DNA from 3 places in the Thalassotalea sp. PLHSN55 genome. Region 2 is predicted to be linked to each of the others. Evidence: predicted binding sites of a transcription regulator. Region 2 holds the regulator's gene; each other region holds the start of a gene.
The links. Region 2 encodes sigma-54, which starts transcription at its own class of promoters, with help from an activator protein. Its sites were predicted from a motif close to GTTGGCACGNNNNTNGNNT; they were not measured.
Positions count from the first base shown of each region.

Region 1: a site for sigma-54 is predicted at 2,157-2,175, ahead of ACRRSQ_RS14455 (PEP-CTERM sorting domain-containing protein). Genes of this name have one in related genera too.
Region 3: a site for sigma-54 is predicted at 1,690-1,708, ahead of ACRRSQ_RS02920 (PEP-CTERM sorting domain-containing protein). Genes of this name have one in related genera too.

Region 1 covers NZ_JBPDIH010000007.1:82,668-86,137, reverse strand. The annotation lists gene prsT (XrtA/PEP-CTERM system TPR-repeat protein PrsT) at 1-1,004, shown strand, start outside; gene ACRRSQ_RS14455 (PEP-CTERM sorting domain-containing protein) at 1,299-2,120, opposite strand; gene ACRRSQ_RS14450 (penicillin acylase family protein) at 2,528-3,470, shown strand, end outside.
Region 2 covers NZ_JBPDIH010000006.1:140,498-143,967, reverse strand. The annotation lists gene ptsN (PTS IIA-like nitrogen regulatory protein PtsN) at 1-378, opposite strand, end outside; gene hpf (ribosome hibernation promoting factor) at 401-688, opposite strand; gene ACRRSQ_RS13175 (RNA polymerase factor sigma-54) at 715-2,223, opposite strand; gene lptB (LPS export ABC transporter ATP-binding protein) at 2,312-3,040, opposite strand; gene lptA (lipopolysaccharide transport periplasmic protein LptA) at 3,043-3,470, opposite strand, start outside.
Region 3 covers NZ_JBPDIH010000001.1:656,969-660,438, reverse strand. The annotation lists gene ACRRSQ_RS02930 (EAL domain-containing protein) at 1-264, opposite strand, end outside; gene ACRRSQ_RS02925 (hypothetical protein) at 276-998, opposite strand; gene ACRRSQ_RS02920 (PEP-CTERM sorting domain-containing protein) at 1,772-2,461, shown strand; gene ACRRSQ_RS02915 (MarR family winged helix-turn-helix transcriptional regulator) at 2,564-2,977, opposite strand; gene ACRRSQ_RS02910 (hypothetical protein) at 3,075-3,470, shown strand, end outside.

The DNA.
Region 1 (3,470 bases), on a different contig from region 2:
CCTTAAAAGCCAATCGCCTAGATACCAATGCACTCACCTTAAAATATCAAAACTTGTTTGCCTTAGGTCAGATGAAAGACGCTAAGCATCAGCTATCTATCTTGCAAGGCTTGTGGAATGACAACCCTGAAAAATTACTGCAATTAAGTCGAATGCAAAGGCAAGTGAATGACTTAGCCGGTGCTGAAGAAAACTTAACCCGCGCTCAGAAATTATTACCGAACGCATTTGATATTAATATCGCCACCATAAAGCTAAAAACGCAGCTCGGTAAATACGGCGAAGCCAGTGCGCTTCTATCAGCGTTGAAAAAAACGAGTCACAAAAACCATCCTGCTTTACTCATTTTAGCAGGTGATATTGCCAGCGCTGAAAAAGAATTTGATGCCGCCTTTAGCTTATATCAAAAAGCCCTAACTAAAGACGACCGTAATACTGTGGCATTAATGAAGTTGAACAGTGTCAGTAACCTAGCGCCGAGAGTAACAAAGTTTACTCAGCTATTAACCGACCTCGTAAATAAATACCCAGATCGCGCTTTTCAACAGCATATGCTTGCTGACCACCTAATGCTGCAAAAAGATTATGTACAGGCTAAATTTCAATACCAGCAATTACTAACTAAAGATATTCCCACGCCTAAGCGAGCTTTAGCGTTAAATAATATGGCAAATATATACGTAGCCGAACAAGATTATGAAAGTGCTATTGAGTTTTCTAAAAACGCGCTAAGCATGCTACCTTCGCACCCTTCAATTATTGATACCCTAGGTTGGGCGCATACTCTATCAGGTGATAATAACCAAGGACTTACGTATTTACGACAAGCGTATACCATGGCATCGAGTAGCCCTGATATTCAATACCATATTGGCTATACATTGGCGAAGCTCAACCGCAAAGAAGAAGCGCAAAACATGCTAGAAAAAGTGGTCGCTTTACCTAATGAATTCCCTGAGCATGCACTTGCACAATCACTTTTAAGTCAACTAATGAGTGAATAAGCTGAAAGCGGAAAGCTTCAAGAGACAAGCGATAAGCTTCTAACTTGAAACTCTTAGCTTGTAGCTTATAACTTCTAACTTGTAGCTCTTATCTTGCAGCTTTGAACTTCTAGCTCTTATCTTGTAGCTCTTATCTTGCAGCTTGTTTCTTGCAGCTTGTTTCTTGCAGCTTCCAACTTGAAACTCTTATCTTGTAGTTTTTGACTTCCTGTTTTGAACTTTTTCAGCATAAAAAAACGCCGTACCAAAGTTGGCACGGCGTTATTTAATAATTTAACGTTTAGTTGTTATTATCTATTTTTGATTTCTGCGTTGTTGAACGCCAAAACCAATTAAGCCTAAAGCAAAGATAAATAAGGTCGAAGGCTCTGGAACACCAACAACTGGTTTCACTGACTTAGACACAATATTTAACTGATAGTCTTCAACTTCACCTTGGTACAAGTAGCCAGTTGGTAATAACTTACCACCGCCCCAATTTTCAATAGACTCTGAACATACCACACGAACTCGCATCCAAAAATCACCTGTAGTAGCGTCATCGGCAATGTTCAATGTTTTATAAAAAACGTCTGTAGTATCAGCACTATTATTCATACCTGTAGCACTATTTGATTGATTACTACTGGTGTCAAGGTTACCGTCAGCATCTATATTCTTATACCACTTCACGGTTTTTAACTTTTCATCTTTATCCCAAGAGTTGCTTTGATCCCAATCAACCCAAGCTCTTAGTGCATCGTATTCATGATTACCGTTAGTCGAGCGATTCATGGTAAATTTAAATTTAACTTTATCGCCTTGGGTAATAACATTATCTGATGAATAGCTACTCCATGTAGCACCGCCGTCAGAAGATGTTTTCCAAACAACACCGTCATCAGTGCCGTCGTCGTGACCAACAGAAGCCGCTGCGCCTGCTGATTCAGTATCCCAGCTATCACCTAACTGCTGCCATCTATTCGTATCATGACACGCTTGCCCATAATCGCTTGGCGCATCACCGTAATCTAAGCTATTACCTGATTTACTTGCACAGCTTGTCACGCTTGCTTGTGCAAACTGGGAAAAACCAACTAAGACACATGCTAATGCAATAATTTTACTTTTGTTCACAATATTCATTCCCTGCTACTACAACTACGACGATTCATACATATATCATGCCAATATCAACAACCTAAATTAAAAACAAACACATAAAAACTAAGGTATTGATTTTAAACTATAAAAAAAACAAAGCCTAGCATCAAACATTTAACACGTTAGACCCAATAATGCTTGTAAATTCAGTCAGTGTAAAAAAATCTGACATAAAAATCAGTATGAAAATTATTTGCTAAGTGGTTGAACTGTTACATATATTTTACATGTGAGTTATTCTAACAATCGATAGTAATATATCAACTACAATGCCGGTAAAATGTTTTAATAAGTCCACTTAAAAAATGAACTTGTTAGATGATTTTAAACTCATACCAAATCAGTTACCCTAGATTGACGCTTTTAACTATTGATAACTCATGCATAAATATAAAAATATCTTTTTTGGCTGCGCTTTTATTCTTATTTTTATCCTAATAACAGCAGTAACTTGGATTTACAGTCGTATTGATAGTGCCCTACCGATTATAGATGGCAAATTAACCATTTATGGCATCAATGAAAAAGTGATTGTTGAGCGTGATTTGCACGGCATAGCCACGATAAAAGCCAATACACGATTAGACATTGCCGTCGCAACTGGCTTTATTCACGCGCAAGAGCGATTTTTTCAAATGGATTTACTGAGAAGAAACTCAGCAGGAGAACTTTCAAGTTTATTTGGTAGCGCGGCACTTAATTATGACAAGTCAATACGCATACATCGCTTTCGCGACCGCGCACGTTTGATCACCAAGCAACTAACTGATGAACAGTTAGCAATTATTAAAGCTTATACCCAAGGGGTTAATCAAGGGCTGCACTCACTAAAATCGTCACCTTTTGAGTACTTACTATTGCAACAAGATCCTGTTGAGTGGCAAGAAGAAGATACTATTTTAACTGTGCTGAGCATGTATTTAGACTTACAACCTGCCGAGGGAAAGCGAGAGCGCAGCCTTGGCTTAATGAAAGCCGTATTTTCTGATGAGGTTTATCAATTCTTAAACCCTAAAGGAAGCCAGTGGGATGCCACAATTGACGGTACCACATTTCCTTCTTCGCCATTACCTACCGTGCCTTGGCCATCAGCTGGGACCAATAACAGTAATTTATCACATACTGCAAATATTGATTATAACAGTGAAAAATTTCCGGGTTCTAATAACTGGGCAGTGTCAGGAAAACTCAGTCATAACAACAGTGCTATCGTTGCTAATGATATGCACTTAGGTATACGAGTACCTAATACCTGGTTCCGCGCATCGTTTGAATACTTACAAGATAACAAGCCGGTTAAAGTTACCGGTGCTACGCTCCCTG
Region 2 (3,470 bases):
GTCACTAAAGAGTTTTGCTATGCTTTGCAGCGTATTTAAATGTTCTTTGCAGCTTGCTTCAGGCACAAATAAGGCAATAAAAATATCCACTGGACGGTTGTCGACAGCGTCAAAAGCAATGGCTTCCGCAGAGGTGACTACCACGCACACTATTTTTGAACTAGTGGGGAGTCGGCCATGTGGAATGGCAATGCCGCCGCCAATACCTGTGCTGCCCATTCTTTCGCGTACCATCAAACTTTCTAATAATTCTTGTTGCGAAATATCGTCGAGCTGTTCTGCCGCGGTAAGGCATATTTGTTCTAAAATACGTTTTTTACTTGACCCTGAAACTGCACAGTGAGTGCAGTTTAGGGTTAAAATGTCTTGGAACTTCATAATTTTTTATGGCTGGGGTTAATTAGTGCTGGCTAATTTTGCCTTTATATTTAAGGATTTGACGATCTAATTTATCAACTAGTGCGTCGATTGAGGCGTACATATCACTGTTTACAGCTGATGCGTGAACTTCACTGCCATTTAAATGCACCGTTGACTCAGCTTTTTGATTTAATTTTTCGACGGTTAGTACAACGTATACGTTATTGATGTGATCAAAATGACGCTCTAATTTAGCAAATTTTTCGTTTACGTAGTCGCGTAAAGAGTCTGTAATTTCTACATGGTGTCCAGTAAGATTGATTTGCATAGACTTAAATCCTCATAAATTAGTTACTAAAGTAAGCTTTTTCGTTGGTTTGAAGGCGGTATAGACAATGACTCGCGATATTTGGCTATAGTACGCCTTGCGACATTAATACCTTGTTCTGCTAATATTTCCGCCATTTTGCTGTCGCTTAATGGTTTCGATGGGATCTCCGCAGAAATAAGTTTTTTGATTAATGCGCGGATAGCTGTTGATGAACATTCTCCCCCGTTCTCGGTACTAACATGACTTGAAAAGAAGAATTTAAGCTCAAAAATTCCTCTTGGCGTATGCATATACTTTTGTGTGGTAACACGAGAAATGGTTGACTCGTGCATATCTACCGCTTCAGCGATGTCATTTAAAACCATAGGGCGCATGGCTTCTGGGCCATGTTCAAAAAAGCCTTGTTGGCGCTGAACAATACAGTTTGACACTTTTAATAAGGTATCGTTTCGACTTTCTAAACTTTTAATAAACCACTTGGCTTCTTGCAAGTTTGAGCGAATAAATTGGCTGTCGTTTGATGACTTCATAGTGCGTGTCATCGCAGCATATTGTTGATTAATCGAAAGCTTTGGCGCAGTATCTGGGTTTAATTCAACCACCCAGCGACCATTTTTCTTTTCCACTGATACATCGGGTATAACGTATTGGTCATCTTCTTTGATAACACTGTCGCCAGGGCGCGGATCTAAGGTTTGAATTAGGCGAATAACTTCACGTAACTGATCTTCTTTTAAGCGCGTTTTGCGCATAAGTTGACGATAGTCACGGCTACCAAGCAATTCAATATGTTCACTAACGACTATTTTGCTTTCTTTAAGCCACGGCGTGTCATCGTCGAACTGGTTTAATTGAATTAATAAACATTCGGCAATTGAACGCGCACCAACGCCGATAGGGTCAAACATATTGATGCGCTTTATGACCGCTTCAACTTCGTCTAACTCAACGTCTTCGATGCCAACACTTTCTAAAATATCTTCACTAGTAACAGTTAAGTAGCCAGCATCGTCAATTGCATCAATAATCGCGGTTGCTATGGTGAGATCGGTATCGCTAAATGGGGTTAGTTCCATTTGCCAGCGCAGGTGATCTTGAATTGAGTCGGTGGTTTCACCTTGGTAAGTATAGTCTTCAGAAGGTGCGCTGCTTACCCCTGTGTTTGAGGTGCCGGCACTATAGCTTTCATCCCATGTCGTATCGATATTGAGTTCTTCAGGAATATCGCTTTTATCCATAGCTTCTGTGGTGCTAATTTCATCTATGGTTGGCGCAGAATCTTCACTACCATCGGTTGCAGCTGGAGCAGCTTCAGTGGCATTTGCTGAAAACGCCTCTTCTAAGTCGTTACTGCTCTCGTCTTTTGTGGTGGGAGCACTTTCGTCAACTTCTAATAGTGGATTGCTTTCTAAGGCTTCTTGAATTTCTTGTTGTAAATCCAAAGTCGACAATTGCAACAGCTTGATCGCTTGTTGCAATTGCGGGGTCATGGTTAGTTGTTGTCCAATTTTTAGTTGTAGTGTAGGGCGCATCTACGTAATCATTTTCCTGTTGATTTTATTTTTTATCATGAGCTAAGTTAACTACCATGTGTTCAAATAATCTGTCCTATGGATATAACTATAGCGTGAATTGCTCACCAAGGTATACATCTCGTACATGTTGATTAGCGAGAATTTGATCGGCGTCACCCTCAGCTATTAATTCACCATGACTAACTATATACGCGTGTTCACATACATCGAGTGTTTCTCGTACATTGTGATCGGTAATTAAAATGCCGATCCCTCGATGTTTTAATTGTAAAATAATTTTCTTAATATCGCCGACTGAAATCGGGTCGACACCTGCAAACGGTTCATCTAGCAAGATAAATTTAGGATCTGCCGCTAGTGCTCGTGCAATTTCAACACGACGTCGTTCACCGCCAGATAAGCTCATACCGGTATTGTCTTTGATATGACAAATGTTGAATTCTTCTAATAAGTGCTCAAGTTTTTCTTCTTTTTCAACCGCGGAAAGATCTTTTCGCGTTTGCAGTATCGCCATAATATTATCGTAAACCGATAATTTGCGAAAAATTGATGCTTCTTGTGGTAAGTAGCCAATGCCTTTGCGTGCACGTTCGTGCATAGGCAGTAAAGTTAAGTTTTCATCATCTAAAGTAATGCTGCCACTGTCGTTTGGCACTAAACCAACAATCATGTAAAAAGAGGTGGTCTTACCGGCACCGTTTGGGCCGAGTAAGCCAACGATTTGTCCTGAGCTTACTTTTAAGCTGACATTTTTAACAACCTTACGGCCTTTGTAAGCTTTTGCTAACCCTGATGCAGATAACGTTGCTGACATAGTTATTCTTTGGCCTTGGTTTTTGGTTTTAACACCGTTGTGACTGTATCGTTACTATAACTTTCTGCTTCGAGTCTTTCTGTTAACGTATTGTAGATGATTTTGCTACCTGAGACTTCACTGCCTTCTTGGCTCAGTCGCGCGTTACCTGAAATAATAATGGTGTGTTCGTTAGCCTGATAGGTAATTTCATCTGCTTGTAACTTGATAGGCGTGCCATCTTCTAGGCGCTGCTCAAATGTTGCAGGTTTGCCTTTGGCAATGTAAATATCGTCATTGGTACCGGCTTTTTTAAGCACTTGCACCATATCTGCGCGGATCACGAGTGAACCTTGCGTGATAATGACATCATCGAGGTAACTGATAATTTTATTTTTCAAATCACCCGACTGGCGGATAGATTTGATCGTGATTTCTTGCTCAAAATCAG
Region 3 (3,470 bases), on a different contig from region 2:
TGCCACCAGTAAACTGCGAACATCGTCATTAAAGACTTGTTTAATACCATAATCGCGCGCTGCTGTTTCAGCAAAGGCGCTAAGGTACTCTCGTCTGTCCTGAAATTGTTCAGTAAAAATGGTTTGTGCAGTTTTTAGCCTGCTTTCAATCGCTTGCCGCTCTTGTGTGCGATTGCCTTCATATATTGTCCATATTCCGACAGCCTGAACCAACAACAGTAAGACAACAAAGAGTAAAAATATTTTATTTTGAAGGCTTTTCAAACCAAGTTTCCTTAATAGTCTGACAAAAAGTCAAAATCATCTTCACTTTTTTGCTCAGGCAGATGATTAAAAGAGGATTTTAGCTTGATTGAAAGTTTAGTATTATTTTGTATTTCAATACGTTGAACTTGTTTATTTTCAGCAGCGCTCATTTGCGGATGCCATATATTAAGCAAATAATCTCCGGCGATAACATCACTTATCTCTACCTGCCCTTGCGCATTCGTTTTGGCATAGTACGGCGTATCAACCACCAAGATATAACCACTCATCCAATCATGAATATTACAGCCCATCGCCACTTCCCCGGCATGTTCAAAACTTGGTAGCAGCTTTTGCTCATGGGTTTTTATTTTAAATGCGAACTTATTATCGCTTACCGGTGAATAAATATGGTGGGTAATATCGTCTTCGTTGACAAAATTTGCCTGTCCACCTTTTTGAACAACACTGATGTAAGGCGCAAAGGCTTTATCTCTTTGACTGACTTTAACGATTGCTTGGTTAGCGGGTAATGGTAGAGCAGCACTTAGCGGCTCTAAATAAACAATTAAATCAGCTGCAGCTTTATTATCGATATGCTGTACGTTCAGGGTGACTGAGTAGCTTTGTTTAACTGAATAGTTTTGTTTAGTTGCTTCTTGTGCTGACTCGTTAGCACTCAAATGTCCCCATGGCTGAAATGTCATTATCAACAACAGCGATAATAATAACTTCCAAGATTGTTTTATCATTTATTGTTCTCAAAATTTTAGGTGATAAACAACAAGACCATGACAGCCTCAAACTTATTTCACTAACTGTAGTTAAAATTTAAATATACAATGATAGATAACGCAAATAAAACACTGAATTTTTTCGAAAAAATTAACATTATTGCATTTTGCTACGGTATTAATTTCAAGCGGCGACCTTAACGATGTCGCTTATCGGCTATCAAATTTAGCCATTGTCGGATGTTTTAAAATTCAGCCGCTATAAATGTTGAACGCATTGGTTCATTTAATACGTTAGCTAAAGCAGGTTTAATTGGGCGAGTGATTAAGCTAGCCAAGTGAAAACTGTCACTTTAAAAACAGACGCTCTACATAACAGACGCCTTACAAAAAAGTGTCAGCTTTTTTTACACTTCAATAAGAAGAAACACAAAACGAAATGTAACCTATATACCCTAACGCTTTGTATTATTTTAATAACTAACCTTACCTAGTAGTGCTGTCACCTGTTAATTTCATCGCTATCGGCCAAGGTAATTCCTCGGTTGCAGACTATTTTTTATATCAACATAAAGCGATTAAAAGTAACAACTTCATACCTACTCAGCAAAAACCGAACAAGTGTCCAATTAATTTACAGTTTTAATGTGTACTAATACAAACAAAAGCAATCAGCAATACTTCCCCTTAAATTACAACAACTTACAGACTTGGCAGTGTAATTGCATATTTGTACAATGAAAAAGAGAACCCATTCTATCTAAAGGAATGTTTTACCAAGGAAAATGAAAATGAATTCAAAAATGTTAAAATCAATTATTGCAGGCTTCGCCTTATCTATTGCTAGCTTTGCCCAAGCGGGTGTAATTTACGATGCGGACATAAGTACTGGCGTCTTATTTGGTTCTGGCAATGAAAATGGTTTCTTTGTTGTTAACAAAGCATGGAAAAATAACCAAAATAATATTGAGCTCGGCTTACGTGCTAAAGTACCTTATGAAGGTAGTTTTAATAGTAACGGTGCTGGCACTTATGAAATGAGCACAGGTTTACACCCTAAATTTGGAGCACCTGGTGCTGCTTGGAATTTTGAATTTGCAATTAACCTTAATTACGACGGCTCAAACACCGATCGCGTATTTGACGATTTTTTAATTGAACTAAGTGTCGATTTAGACCCACGTAAAAATAAAAGAGACTGGTTAACGTTTGATCCGGTAACTAAGTTTACAGATAACTATATTGGTGGAGATAACTCAATTGCTCAAAATTCAATGAACATTGGTTGGTTGATGCAAGATTTTGATCCAAATATTGAAGGTACATATGGTTTTAAACTAGAAGTTAAAGACAAACTTACTGAAGAAGTACTGGCGTCAACAAGAATGAAAGTTAAAACAGTGCCAGAGCCTTCAACACTGGCCATATTCGCTTTAGGTATTTTAGGTTTAGCATCACGTAAATTTAAAACAAATAAGTAAGCGATTAACTACTGTCTCGTCATCTAATACAAAAAAGCACCATTTTACTGACAATGGTGCTTTTTTCGTCAATATCACCTTTGTAAATTAACCTATTGTTAATCACCCTAAATTATTTTTAAGTGTTTGCGTTAAGAGAATAAAGCTTTCTATTTGCGCTTTTGGTATATCGGCAATCATTTTATCAAACACTCTTTTTTCTGCGCATTGAAATTGCATCATTACCTTAAGACCCGTTTCTGATAACGTTAAAATTTGGCTGCGTTTATCTTGTTTATTTTCTGATTTTATAATGAATTCCTGACTCACTAACTCTTTAATAAGTCGATTAATTTGCGCTTTGTCTCGCCCCATAAAATCTGCAAGCTTTTGCCCTGTGCAATCATCAATTATTGATATAACTTTTAACGACTTTAAATGCATTGGCGACAAATCGCTTGTTAATTGTTTGAGCTCCTGCTGCATATTGTTGCGCACGGTGTGCACTAAACTAAACAGCGCTTCACTTAATTCCATTTTTTCTCCTAATAACTTTTGAATACCTTAATTTAGTTGACAAAGTCAACCATAAGCAATATAGTTGACATTATCAACCATATTAAAGGAAAGTATTATGCAATATAAACTAAAACCTCTATCGATAATATTAGTCATTATGCTGGCTTTAATTGGTACATTAACCGCAATTATGACATGGGTTAACCTTTTACCCACCCAGAATTTCATTGAAGCATGGACCAATGCGCTTACCTTTGCATTTTTAGTAATGTTACCTTTTGGCGCCGTTAGCTTTTATACCATTAACAAGCTCATTAAACGCTTCTTTTTATCTTGGTCAACAACACAAAAGAACTTATTACAAGGTGTGATGATGGCCATCATTATAGAGTCAGCCATGGCAATCGTGACTGTCGTCAGCAATTTCAACGTTGAACTAAATGCTCATTATTTACAGCTTATCTTCAACAGCTTGTTGTATGCGTTACCTGTTGGTCTTTGCTTTTCAATT